Regions from separate parts of the Halalkalibacter sp. AB-rgal2 genome, predicted to be linked through region 3. Evidence: riboswitches for the same ligand, from Rfam matches in the RefSeq annotation. Region 3 holds a riboswitch; each other region holds the start of a gene.
What was found. Region 3 has a riboswitch for thiamine pyrophosphate ahead of ACERJO_RS09820 (ABC transporter permease). Riboswitches for the same ligand answer to the same signal wherever they lie in the genome.

Region 1 (4,291 bases), on a different contig from region 3:
TAGCACAGGAGGCAATTAAGACCGGGGCATCAGTGAGAGATATTTGTCTTGAGCGTGGCATTTTGTCTGAAGAGGAATTAAAAGAGATATTAGATCCAGATGAGATGACAAAGCCTGGGATTTCTGGAGCGAGGTTTTTCGAAGGGCAATAATTATGGTGCATTTAAAGGCATTTCGTCTTCTGAGGTGAAGTGCCTTTTTTCATATGGATAACATGATTAGCTGCTTTATTATGAAAGAGCACGTCGTTCTTTAAAAAAGAAGCTGATTTTTTTTACTTAATTTGTTTTCAAAATAATGAAACATTTTTGAATTTGAAACGTCTATATAGTAAAGAGGATAAAAGTCGGATATGATAGTGATAGACATCTTATGGAGTGGGGGGAGAATTTTGAAGAAATATATCTTTTTTTTCGTTATTGTTTTTGTATTAAATGGTTGTTCAATGGCTGAGCTTGAGGCTAGTCCTAACCCCACTCGAACAATGAATTCAAGTGTACCGAAAGAATTGCCATCATCATTTTTAGAGCGAACAAACATCCTACCGTTTCAGAATGTATCGTCCTCTTTTATTGAAATCGTTGATTGGTATAATGAAGACCATATTCTTTATTTAGAGGAGTCTGATGAACGGTCCTACGTCTATACGTACCATCTTTTTACGGGAACATCTGAGTTATTGTTTGAGACCGATGGATGGGTTGTCGATTTGAAAGGTAATGCTGATCAATCATTGTTTGCTATACAAACATATAGTACTGATAACAAATCGACATTAGTGGTGATTAATGAAGAAGGGCAAATAAAAAGAATCATTGAAGATCTTGGTGAGGAATATTCTGTTTTTTGGAATTCTTATGATCCGACGTCGATGGTTCTTATCTCTTTTCTACCTGATTGGAAGTTTGTAGCTTATCATTTAGATATAACAGTAGATCAGTTAACTGAAGTTGATTTAACGCACCCTTATGTTCAATGGTTATCCGAATCAACGTTTGCTTATTTGAATTGGGATGAGTTTGAGCCAAGTTACCATGCTCCTTTAGTCATTTATCATACTGACACAAAGGAAACGACGTCATGGCAAGAGGATATTATTGCTTTTGCGAGTTTTACAAATGAACTGTCGCTAGCTGTTACGGTTCAATCTCCAGATTCACTCTATTCAACGTATACGTTCTATCAAAATCAAGAGCCGTATCGAAAAATAGAAATGCCGATATTAAATACGTATTCAGAGCAATGGTGGATTCCCTTTTACACGTATGACTCAGTAAATGATGTTTTCTATTATTTGCGTCCTAAATATAGCAGTGATTATTTTAGCTATGAAGATGGCTATGAATTAGTCGCTTATAGTGTGAAAGAAGATTCAGAGAGAAAGATTACAACATTTGATCGACATGAGCCATTAAGTGTGTCACCATCAGGAGATGCAGTGTTAATTGGTGATCGCTATGAGCGAATATATGATGTTGATCGAGGAAACATGATTTATTTATTAGAGGATGAGTAGCTTGCATTTTTGAATGAAACTCTGTCATAATGGAGTCAATGGAATAGTAATTGAGCATATTCAAAAAGTACCAAAAAACGGCAATGGCTCCGTTCGCTACGTGTTATGTGGTCAGAAAAACATTCACGACAAGACTTTTAAAAGATGGAGCGACTGCGCTCATTGCTTTGAGGTCATTCAATAGGGAAATACTTGCCCTATTGGAACAACCTCTAATAAAAAGACTAGGGGTGTCTCATAAGAGACTGAGAATAAGGTGTTTATCTTATACCCTTGTACCTGATCTGGCTGATACCAGCGTAGGAAAGTCGATACACATGATTTTTTCATATGTAGCCGTATTCCGTTGATCGGGTACGGTTATTAGCGTTTAAGAAAAGTCGCTATCGCGTTTTCTTATCAAATTGTTTTCTATTAAAGGGTGGGAGAAGAAATGAAAGAGTTTCAATTATATGCTATTACGGGTGAGGAGTTCCATCAAGGTCGGGATTTAATTGACGTTATGGAAGAAGCTATCAAAGGCGGAGTCGATATGATTCAACTTCGTGATAAAAGAAGCAGTAAAAAAGAGGTTTTTGAAAAAGCAAAAAAATTACGTCAGTTAACATTGCAGTATGATGTCCCTTTTATTGTGAATGATCATATCGATGTTGCATTAGCTGTTGATGCTGATGGTATTCACATTGGTCAAGATGATCTACCAATTGAAGAAGCAAGGAAAATCGTCGGGAACAAACTTATTGGATTATCGACCCACCATATCGAAGAGGCTCGTGCAGCTGTTAAGGCTGGCGCTGATTATATTGGTGTCGGTCCGATATTTTCAACTAAAAGCAAGGTTGATGTCGTTGATCCTGTAACAACTGAATACATTAAACAGGTTGTAGCCGAAATTACGATTCCTTTTGTCGCAATCGGCGGGATTAAATTGCATAATGTTGATCAAGTGTTAGAGGCCGGAGCTTCTAGAATTTGTATGATTAGTGAAATTGTTGGTGCTGAGGATATTCAGTCAGTTTGTCAACAATTTGTAAGGAAACTATCGAAGTAAAGGGGAGTGTGTGTGATGCAACTGCTAATTAATGGTGAGGAACATCAGTTAAACGTTGGTACACTTGATGAAGTTGTCGCACATTTTGAATTGGAATCACAATTAGTTGTAACAGAAGTTGATGGTGAGATTATAGACCGTTCAAATTGGACAACGACAGCGATAAAAGAAGGAATGAAAATTGAACTCGTTCAATTTGTTGGAGGAGGATGATCTCGATGAATAATAAACGTCTAACGATTGCAGGGAAGGAATTATCATCACGGTTTTTCTTAGGGACAGGTAGGTATCCAAACCCCTTTGTCCAAAATGAAGCGATAAAAGCATCGGAGGCTGAAGTCTTAACGTTTGCGATACGCCGTGTCAATTTAGAAGCACCTACTGAGGATGCAATTTTACAGCATTTAGAAGGAATGTCTTTTACGTATTTGCCTAATACATCTGGTGCGAAAACAGCAGAGGAGGCTGTACGAATTGCTCGTCTTGCTAAAGCATCTGGTTTAAGTGATTGGATTAAAGTTGAAATTAGTGTAGATGAGAAGACTTTATTACCTGATCCGATCGAAACGTTAAAGGCTACAGAAGTCCTTGTTGACGAAGGGTTTGTCGTATTACCATATACGTCAGATGATCCCGTTTTGTGTAAGAAGTTAGAGCAAGCAGGGGCTGCAGCAGTCATGCCTGGTGGTGCTCCGATAGGAACTGGCCTTGGAATTTTGAATGCTTATAACCTTCAGCTTATCGTTGAGCAAGCGGAAGTACCGATCATTGTCGATGCAGGTTTAGGCTCAGCGATGGACGTAGCACAAGCAATGGAATTAGGTGCGGATGGAGTTCTAATGAATACACCAGTGGCTAAGGCGAAGGATCCAGTCAAAATGGCACAGGCGATGAAGTATGCAATAGATGCAGGTAGACTTTCATATGAAGCAGGTCGAATTCAAAAGAAAAAGTTTGCTACTGCTAGCAGTGGACTACCATCTTTTATTTCGAATTGATTTAAGGAGGAGCAACTTTGGGGGAACGTGTTCTAGTCTTAGGAGGAGGCGTTATTGGTTTAGCTACTGCCTTTGAGTTAAGTCAAAGAGGCTATGCCGTAACGATTCTTGAGAAGACAGTATGTGGAGGACAAGCTTCGGGTGCAGCAGCAGGAATGCTTGCTCCCTTTTCAGAAATTGGAGAGGATCCGGATGATTTTTTTCAATTATGTCTAGATAGTTTACGAATGTATAAGAAATGGCAGCAAGAAGTGAAGCGAGTATCAAAGCTAGATTTTGAATATAGCGAAAGTGGTAGTTTACATGCTGTGTATCATGAGGCAGATGTGCTAGCGCTTGAAACACGTAAGTCATGGCAAGAACAATGGGGGACAGAAGCTGAGCTTCTTACTGGTGAGCAGCTAAGAAAGATGGAACCGTTGTTGTCAAAGGATTTAAAAGCTGCAATGTATTATCCAGAAGAAAGTCATGTCTTTGCTCCTGATTATGTTCTCGCATTAGAACAAGCCTGTCGTGAAAATGGTGTAACCATTAGTGACCGATTAGAGTCTGTTGAGATTTTAGAATGGAAGGAAGCGGTTCATCTACGTTCTAAGTCAGGCAAGGATTTCCGGGCAGAACAACTTATTATTTGTTCTGGGGCGTGGGCTAGTGAGCTTGAGCATGTTTTTCATATTCGCATACCTGTGTATCCAATTAGAGGGCAAATTTGTGCGTATGACATGC
Region 2 (4,291 bases), on a different contig from region 3:
GTAATAAGAATTACATCATACTGATTAGATGATGCTAATTGATTGATGTTTTTCAGCTCCGCCAAATCGATCATCAAAGAAGGCTTTTCAATGGAATGATCCATTCCGACTTGAAGAATATCTTTATTTTTTAAAGACCCAATCTTCTTTTCAATAAATGAATGAACTTTCATTATGAACTCCCTTCTCCTCGTTTATGACTAACTTTTTACTTAAACATATCCTATTAAACAACAATTCATTTTTATTTGATCATTCTTTCATAGAATTCAACAGGGTATACGATATATGTATATTTTAGGAATAAGTATTCTGTGAGTAGGGATATAACTATTTTCTTATTTGAAAATAGAATCATCTGTGCTAAAGATTCACCTAATATTTCCCTTCAACTTGATTGTCCTTTATAAACGTATCCTGTAATCTAAATACATTTACGCTTAAGCACCTTCCTAAGAATAACCAAAGTTGATACGTTACCCACATCCCTCAATACCAAGTTAACGTATATGTTTTAACTTTATTTTATATAGAACATTTTAGTATAATTCCAAATATTGCAAATGAACGGATGATGGCTGATAAGCGGAAGGTACGATCACAGAAAGTGAACTACGCGCAATTGAAGATGAGGAAATGAAACGCATTGTTGCCAAGCAAAAGGAAGCTGGTCGCCAATCAATAACAGATGGAGAAGGTATTCAATTTCAAGGGGTCAAAACAAAGCCTCATTATTTTAATTGACGGTTTGGATGTAGACAGACTATTTCTTGAATTTGACGATAAGCGTTCAGGTGATTCGAACCACTTCGTTACGTGAAACGACAAGACCTACAGCTTGTTTTAGTTGAAATAGCTAAGGATGCTTCGAAATAAACATGTTTAAAACGATCCATGAAAGAAGTCCTTCCTGGATCGTTTTTCTGCTGTAGCTCTTATCCGTAACCTCTTCTTTGCATTAATCCATCACTAAACCACCATCGACAACAAGATTCTGACCTGTCACTGCTCTTGCCCATGACGACGAAAAGAATAAAGCCGTATCAGCTAATTCTGCTGGAGTAGTTACCTTTTTCAATGGAGTAGTAGACTCAATGATTCCAAACACTTCTTCAGTCGTCACGCTACTCGCATCCGTTTGCTTCAATAAACCACCTGAGATCATATTAACCGTAATGCCATACTGCCCTAATTCCTTTGCTAAATTACGAGTGAAACCAAGTAATGCCGCTTTACCGGTTGTATATTCATGATAAGCAACGACAGGGTTTTGTACGAGATTCGTACCAATATTTATAATACGGCCAAACTGCTGTTCCTTCATATCAGCTACACACGCTTGTACGGTATTTAGTGCCCCTTTCACGCTTCCTTCTAACTGTGTGTTGAACTTTTCCCATTCAAGCTCGAAAGCATTCTTCTGCGTAACTGGATTAAATTCAAAATCAATTAATGCATTGTTTACAATCGTGGTAACCGGTGTACCAAAATAAGCCTTTGCTTTCGCAACCATTTCCTGCACTTGCACCTTATCTCGTACATCTGCTTGAATCGCAATCGCACGCTCACCGATCGCTTTTACGAGATGGTCTGCTTTTTCTTGACTTTGATAATAATTGATAATCACTTGAGCACCTTCGTTCGCATAAGCCTTTGCTAGCTCTGCTCCCACTCCCCTACTTGCTCCAGTAATTAAAACCGTTTGCTCATTTAATTTCACAATAGTCCCTCCAATATATGAATCTTTTCAACATTTACACAGCAAAAAGACTAGGAAACATAAGGACCTAGTCTTCGAAAAGATAGCCTACTTCCCTCCGCTGGTATGAGCCAGATCAGGTCCTGAGGGTCAAAAAGTTCAATACTTTTTTCTCAGTCTGTATAACAGACACCCCTAGTAGAAACTATTCATTTGTAAATGCTATCTATTATTATAATTTGAACAAAAGGAGCATGCAATTAAAGTGATTCTAGAGATTACATTTCCGCCTTCAACTTATCATAGTGACGAACAATTTCTCTCACTACATCACTATTTTCATCTAATTTACTGACCACTTTCAACACATAAGAAGGTCCATGCTCATTGATCATTGCTTGAATTTCTAGCGCTTCCTCGTCTTCATGAGCATCGAACATTAAGGCAGCTGCTATCGCTTTAGCCAAGTTTGTATACGGTAGCCCTGCCTTATACGCCTGAATAAGAGGACGGATTAAGCGATCCTGTGGACCTAATTTTCGAATTGGGGCACGTCCGACACGTGTAACACCATCATTTAAATAACGATTTTTGAAGCGTTCGATATTTTTATGAATATACGTTAAATGCTCCTCTTCATCAAGTCCATATTCCTTCACTAAGTACGCACCCGTTTCTTTCAACGTCTCTCTCACTTGCTGTACAACACTCTCATCATTTAACGCTTGATCAATGGTCTTCTTTCCTTCAATGTACCCTAAATAAGCGATGACAGCATGACCAGTGTTAACAGTAAATAATTTACGCTCGATAAATGGAGCAAGATCGTCCACAATTGTCATTCCTTCTACTTTTGGAATATGTTCATTTGCTTCCACTACCCATTCAAAGTAAGGTTCAACAAGTACATCAAGTGAGCTCTGATCCTGAATCGGGACAATTCGATCAACAGCCGAATTAAAGAAGAAAATTCTTCCTTTCAGCTTCTGTCTTATTTCATCATCAAGATGCTCCAATATAGATTCCTTTAACCTATCAGTAGCAGCAATTTGATTTTCGCATGCAATCACATAGAGCTTTTCATCCGATACAGCAACACGCTCAGCAATCCCCTGAGCTATTAAGGGTGCTATCCTTGGCAAAATAGTCGGTCCAATTGCCGTTGTTACATAAGTTGCTTCCTTAATTGCATCGATAACTTCTTTTTTCTGGCTCAAATTATTTAATCCAGAAACGTGTTCAATCTTCATTGATTGCTGCTCTTCAGTAGCTAGCTTCACTTGATAGCTTCGTTCTGTATTTAATTGATCAATAATGTGTGCAGCTATGTCGACAAACGTGACATGATAGCCTGATTCTGAAAAAAGAGCTCCGATAAATCCTCTCCCGATATTCCCTGCACCAAAATGAACGGCTTGTTTCAACATTGATCATTCCTTTATCAAATTATTTTGTAAGTAATCAAAAAATGTATCCTCTAACTTCTTGCGAATCATTCCTTCATTTGAAGACGAAAAAATCATCATTGCAATGTCATTTTCAATTAAACTTGTACTTATCATGCTTAGAACCTCCTGTTCACGCTTGCTCATATGTTTAGGAGCCAGCATTAATAGCAGGTTTTTCATTTGCATATCCCTTCCATCCATGCCCTTGATTGTACAAGGCTTATTTAAATGGGCGACTTGAAAGATGAGTTCAGATACACTTTCTTCTCTGCAATGAAACAGTCCCATATTCGTATTTGGTATTCCAAGCCCACCGTTTTTCTCGCGCTCCTCTAGTTCCTTTATCACATTTGTAGGATTTGTCACGAGACCACTCTGCCCACTCTCTTCTACCATTTCTTCAATAACCCTCCAATGACCCTCATCAGATTGCTTCCAATACACACGTAAATTTGCAAGAATCGATTCCATGCTTGAATGAACATCCTGAATTTCCTTTAATAAGCCTTTCACGTCCTGACGGTTGTTCTTTTGATTCGCATCCTTTTCAATAGAAGTCGTGACGTAGCTCTTCTTTCTCGTCACGACTTCTAGATGTTTTTGTAAATAATCTTGAATTGAATGAATATCTTTCTCGCTTAACAACGGGCTAACTAGGATATAATCGACATCAGCAAAGGGTAGCCTAACGGTTGAAATGACCAGTTCATACTCGTTCAAATCAGCCTTTTGAAATTCTTTTATCGACAAAATTTCAACGTTATGAATTTCTGATAGCTCTTTTTGAACACGGCTTGCGAGCATTTTGGACGTTCCAATCCCTGTCGGACAAACGATAACAGCATGTACCTGTATGCTCTCCTCGCGCTTCACTAAAGCCGAACCAAAATGAAGCACAATAAACGCAATTTCATCATCTGGAAAGTGAACATCCTCAAATTGTTTATCCAAGCTTTTCTGCACAACCATAAATAACACCGAATATTTTCTTTTAATTTCATTCGTCAATGGGTTAAATAAATCGAGCTTCTGCTTTAAGCGAAAAATCGATGGTTCCATATGTGCTAGCAATCCTTGATACAACGAAAAGTCATCCATTAAATGTACGTTCAATTGTTCAGACACATCTTGAATGACGTTTTTT
Region 3 (4,291 bases):
GTCCTTAATAGGGCAGCGCGTTGTTTCATTCCACCTGAAAGAACATGCGGATAATAATGCTCATAGCCATCAAGTCCGAATAAAGGTAAGAGTTCAAACGCCTTTTTCTTAGATTCTGCTATATTCTGCTTACTAATTTCTGCTCCTAATAGAGCATTTTCTAATACTGTTTTCCACGGTAAAAGTAAATCTTTTTGCATCATATAACTTGCATGATTCCGTTGACCGACAATCGAATGGCCATTAAGAAGAATTTCACCAGCGCTTGGTATCTCTAAACCAGATATTAAATTGAATAATGTACTTTTTCCACATCCACTAGGTCCAATAAGGGAGACAAATTCCCCTTTTTCAATATAGAGATGCAAATCATTAATGACGTTAGTTTGATCAGAGAATGTATAGTGAATATTCGATAATTGTAAATGCATCATATCTCCTTTTCTAAGGAAGAAACTGATTCGTCATCGCTTCTTCAATTGGTACATCTACTTCAATCAATTCATTATCTAGCATCCATTCGGTATAAGTACTCCAAACATCTGTGCTTTGATACCCCCACTTCTCCGCCTCTCCTTGGTAACGTTCACTTAACCACTCCTGAGAAGCACGTATTAACTCAGCATCTGTTTCGGGAGTTGCCTCGATTAAGATGTCTGCCGCTTCATCGACATGATCAATGGCAAATTCATACCCACGACTGATGGCATGCATAAATTTCTCAACAAGCTCCGGCTGTTCTTCAACAACAGAATCACTACTAATAATAACTGGAGAATAATATGAAAAAACTGGATCGATATCCGTTAAATAAATCATGTTTATATCTTCACCACGTACCTCTGCCTCAACACCTGTCCATCCATAGAAAATCCATTGAAAATCAATTTCCCTTGATGTATTAACGAAGAAGTCAGACGTTCCCACCGTGACATTTTCAACTGTTGAAGAATCAGCATCTACTGTACTCATTACTTCTGATATCATCACATCTTCCTGTGGAGATCCCCAGCCACCATACGTCTTTCCTTCAAAATCAGAAGGAGAAGTGATATCTTTTTCAACTGGTGAAGCAAATCCCGACGTATGCTCTTGAATAATCGCAGCTAATGAGATAACCGGAATATCACTTGAGCGGGCTACCGTTACATTATCCTGTGAACTTATTCCAAAGTGAGCTTGACCAGAAGCGACGATTTGATCCGCTCCTTCTAACGCTGGTTCGATGATTGTAATGTCTAAGCCTTCTTCCTCGAAATACCCATTTGCTTTAGCCACATAAATACCAGTATGGTTCGTGTTAGGAACCCAGTCCAGTACAATTGTCGCTTCTAGTCGTTCATTTTTTTCCTCTATTGTCTCTCCCATTTGTTCATCTTTTTCATCTGTTGATTCTCCCAATTGTTCATTATCTGCTTCATTTAGTTCAGTCGAATCGTCATTGCTCACATCCTCTGAACCACATCCTATTAAAGCAAAGCTAGTCATAACACTCATGATGATGATTGATAAACCTTTTTTCAACTTTGTCCACTTCCTTTTTTCATATGCTTATATTTCCAAGGCATCGTCCATCTACTAATAAGGACGATGATTAAAAATAGGAAACAACTTAATAATGATATAATCACAATCGAAACAAACACTTTATCGGTTGCAAAAGAATTTTGAGCTCGAACTAAATAAATACCTAGACCTTTGCTTGCTCCGACCCACTCAGAGATTACTGCAGCTAACACACTGTAGGTTGCACCAATTTTCAAACCAGTAAATAAGTATGGGAGTGCATGTGGAAATCGAACATAACGCATTGTTTGCCAACGTGAGCTACCCATTGATTGTAATAACCTCATCATATCCCGATCACTCGATTGCAAGCCTTCGATCATGTTCACAACTACAGGAAAAAATGTTACTAAAGCGACGACTAACACCTTTGGTAGAATGCCATATCCAAACCAAATAATGAGTAAAGGTGCAATCGCTATAATCGGAATCGTTTGGGAAAAGAGAAGCAATGGATACACACTCTTTCGTAATATTGCTGATGCATCAAGTGATAAAGCAATGACCAATGCAACGATAATCCCCAAACTAAAACCAAGTAATGCTTCAATAGCAGTAATCCAAATATGTTCTGGCAATAATGTCCACGACTCACCAAATGCCAGAAAAATCTCAGATGGAGCTGGTAGAATATAAGGTTCTATGTCGGTGACCCGAACGATAAGCTCCCATATGAGTACAAACATAGCGACAGTGACAATGGCTGGTAATCCAGCTTTTGTCGCACCCTTCAAATCTTTCATGAATACCCCCTCTTACTATATAAAACTACAACAACACCTTTCCGTAGAATTGATCTTCCTCTTCCCCGATTGGACTTCCAAGCAGCAAAAAACGTCTACATGCATGGAGGCATGTAGACGTTCATTTAATACACGTATACAAATTAGTCATACATCCCTCCGCTGGAATTACCCAGATCAGGTTAAAGGGTCGATGTCTTCAACGGGACATCCTCTCAGCCAACCTCATAGCTCCCCGAGTACTATTCAATTTCTAGTAAATGATACCACACTATCGATTATTAGCCAAATGATTTATTCAACTAACTCATTAACTCCGCAATCCACCATAAAAGTAAAACAACGACTAGAATAATAGGAAACACGAGAAAGTAAATCCATGACATATGTTTCATACTTTTTTTACTATCATATTCTTCATCATTAGCTGCTGTTAATTTTAAAGTGATGACAAGTGCAACGACACAAACGACAAATGAAAGCAAAACAGGAAATAGCATATGTGACTCCTTTAGAAACATTAAGTTCTCCACATTGTAACATGACAGTTTTATAAAAACGAACTTTAATAAAAATTACTATAATAATATTATGTAAACCCATTAAATAGTAGCTCAAAAACAGAGCTATTATTCATCCTTTACAAAGAAACATTCACTGCCTTTTTATTAATAAAATAAGTCCATTCCTTATAACCGATTTCTTTTAACCTTTTCCTGACTAGGTCAAAATCATCCGCTATTCGCTCAGGTGTATGAGCATCTGAACCAAAAGTAACTGGAACACTGTAAAATAATGCTCGTTCTAGAATTTCATTTGCTGGATACCATCCCCCAACATCCTTTGTTTTACCAGATGTATTTATTTCAATTGCGACCTGTTCTTCTCCTATTATTTTTAACGTTTTGTCAACAACCTCCGTTTTTAAGTCTGAAAATGGAGGATAATACCCTTTCATCGCATCAATATGCCCTAATATTTGAAAAAATCCACTTTTAGCTGATAAAGCAATTTGTTCATAATAGCTTTCTTTAACTTGAACTCGTTCTGATTGAGTTAATGAATCAAATCGACCACGTTGAAAAATATTTATGTCGTGAATAAAATGGACAGAGCCAATAATATAATCAAATGGATACAATTCGAATTGCTTATGGTAATGAATCATATGATCAATGAAGAAATCACTTTCAATCCCTAAAAGCACATGGATCCTACTTGCATACTTCTCTTTAAGCTGTAATACTTCCTCCACATAACTTTTAAATTCACTTTTCTTCATCGTAATCCCTGGATAGAGATGATCCTCCTCACTGTAGAAATGCGGAGTATGATCCGAGATACCAATATAATCTAAGTTTAATTGAATCGCTTGTCTAATATAATCTTCAATTGTACCGATTGCATGTCCACAACGTTCGTGATGAGTATGTAAATCAAATTTAATCGTCATCGTTTCACCCTTTACAATAAGTCCTTCAATCAAATCGAACTTATTTTACCATACTTCACTAAGTTATGGTGCTAATCTTTGCTACATACACTAAAAAGGATCGCTCTCTTTTTCGAACAAGCTGAAACTATGATTTTATAATTGACAATGGCAAATCTTTAAATCGTGTAAGCTGGTCATCCGATGTATTGTGATCTGTAATGATCATTTGAACACTTTCTAACGAACCGATGCGTGCAAATGCTTGAACACCAAATTTCGAATAATCAGCGAGCAAAAATGTTTCATCAGAAATTTCCATCATTTTTTTCTTAACAATAGCTTGAAGTTCATTTGAATCACTAATTCCTCTATCATGGTGAATACCTTGACAGGAAAGAAATGCTTTGTTGACATGATAATGTTCAAGAGAATCAGTTGATACTGGACCTACAAATGATAACGAGCGAGGCAGTAACGTACCGCCAAGAGAAATTACCGTTACTTTATCATGTTGTGCTAATTCCATAGTTACCTTAAGAGAATTTGT

Region 1: linked by a shared signal. The riboswitch ahead of thiE (thiamine phosphate synthase) and the one ahead of ACERJO_RS09820 (ABC transporter permease) in region 3 are both predicted to bind thiamine pyrophosphate.
Region 2: linked by a shared signal. The riboswitch ahead of ACERJO_RS15430 (3-oxoacyl-ACP reductase) and the one ahead of ACERJO_RS09820 (ABC transporter permease) in region 3 are both predicted to bind thiamine pyrophosphate.

Annotation. Positions count from the first base shown of each region.
Region 1 covers NZ_JBGUAV010000003.1:54,065-58,355, reverse strand. The annotation lists gene ACERJO_RS03335 (aspartate ammonia-lyase) at 1-152, shown strand, start outside; gene ACERJO_RS03330 (membrane lipoprotein lipid attachment site-containing protein) at 392-1,516, shown strand; TPP riboswitch at 1,733-1,839, shown strand; gene thiE (thiamine phosphate synthase) at 1,950-2,567, shown strand; gene thiS (sulfur carrier protein ThiS) at 2,583-2,780, shown strand; gene ACERJO_RS03315 (thiazole synthase) at 2,786-3,565, shown strand; gene thiO (glycine oxidase ThiO) at 3,583-4,291, shown strand, end outside.
Region 2 covers NZ_JBGUAV010000021.1:63,153-67,443, reverse strand. The annotation lists gene ACERJO_RS15435 (glycosyltransferase family protein) at 1-173, opposite strand, end outside; gene ACERJO_RS15430 (3-oxoacyl-ACP reductase) at 959-1,720, opposite strand; TPP riboswitch at 1,796-1,906, opposite strand; gene ACERJO_RS15425 (mannitol-1-phosphate 5-dehydrogenase) at 1,978-3,123, opposite strand; gene ACERJO_RS15420 (BglG family transcription antiterminator) at 3,130-4,291, opposite strand, start outside.
Region 3 covers NZ_JBGUAV010000009.1:131,281-135,571, reverse strand. The annotation lists gene ACERJO_RS09830 (ABC transporter ATP-binding protein) at 1-431, opposite strand, end outside; gene ACERJO_RS09825 (ABC transporter substrate-binding protein) at 445-1,524, opposite strand; gene ACERJO_RS09820 (ABC transporter permease) at 1,521-2,309, opposite strand; TPP riboswitch at 2,447-2,557, opposite strand; gene ACERJO_RS09815 (BshB3 potential contributor to bacillithiol synthesis) at 2,612-2,809, opposite strand; gene ACERJO_RS09810 (histidinol-phosphatase) at 2,950-3,756, opposite strand; gene ACERJO_RS09805 (DeoR/GlpR family DNA-binding transcription regulator) at 3,890-4,291, opposite strand, start outside.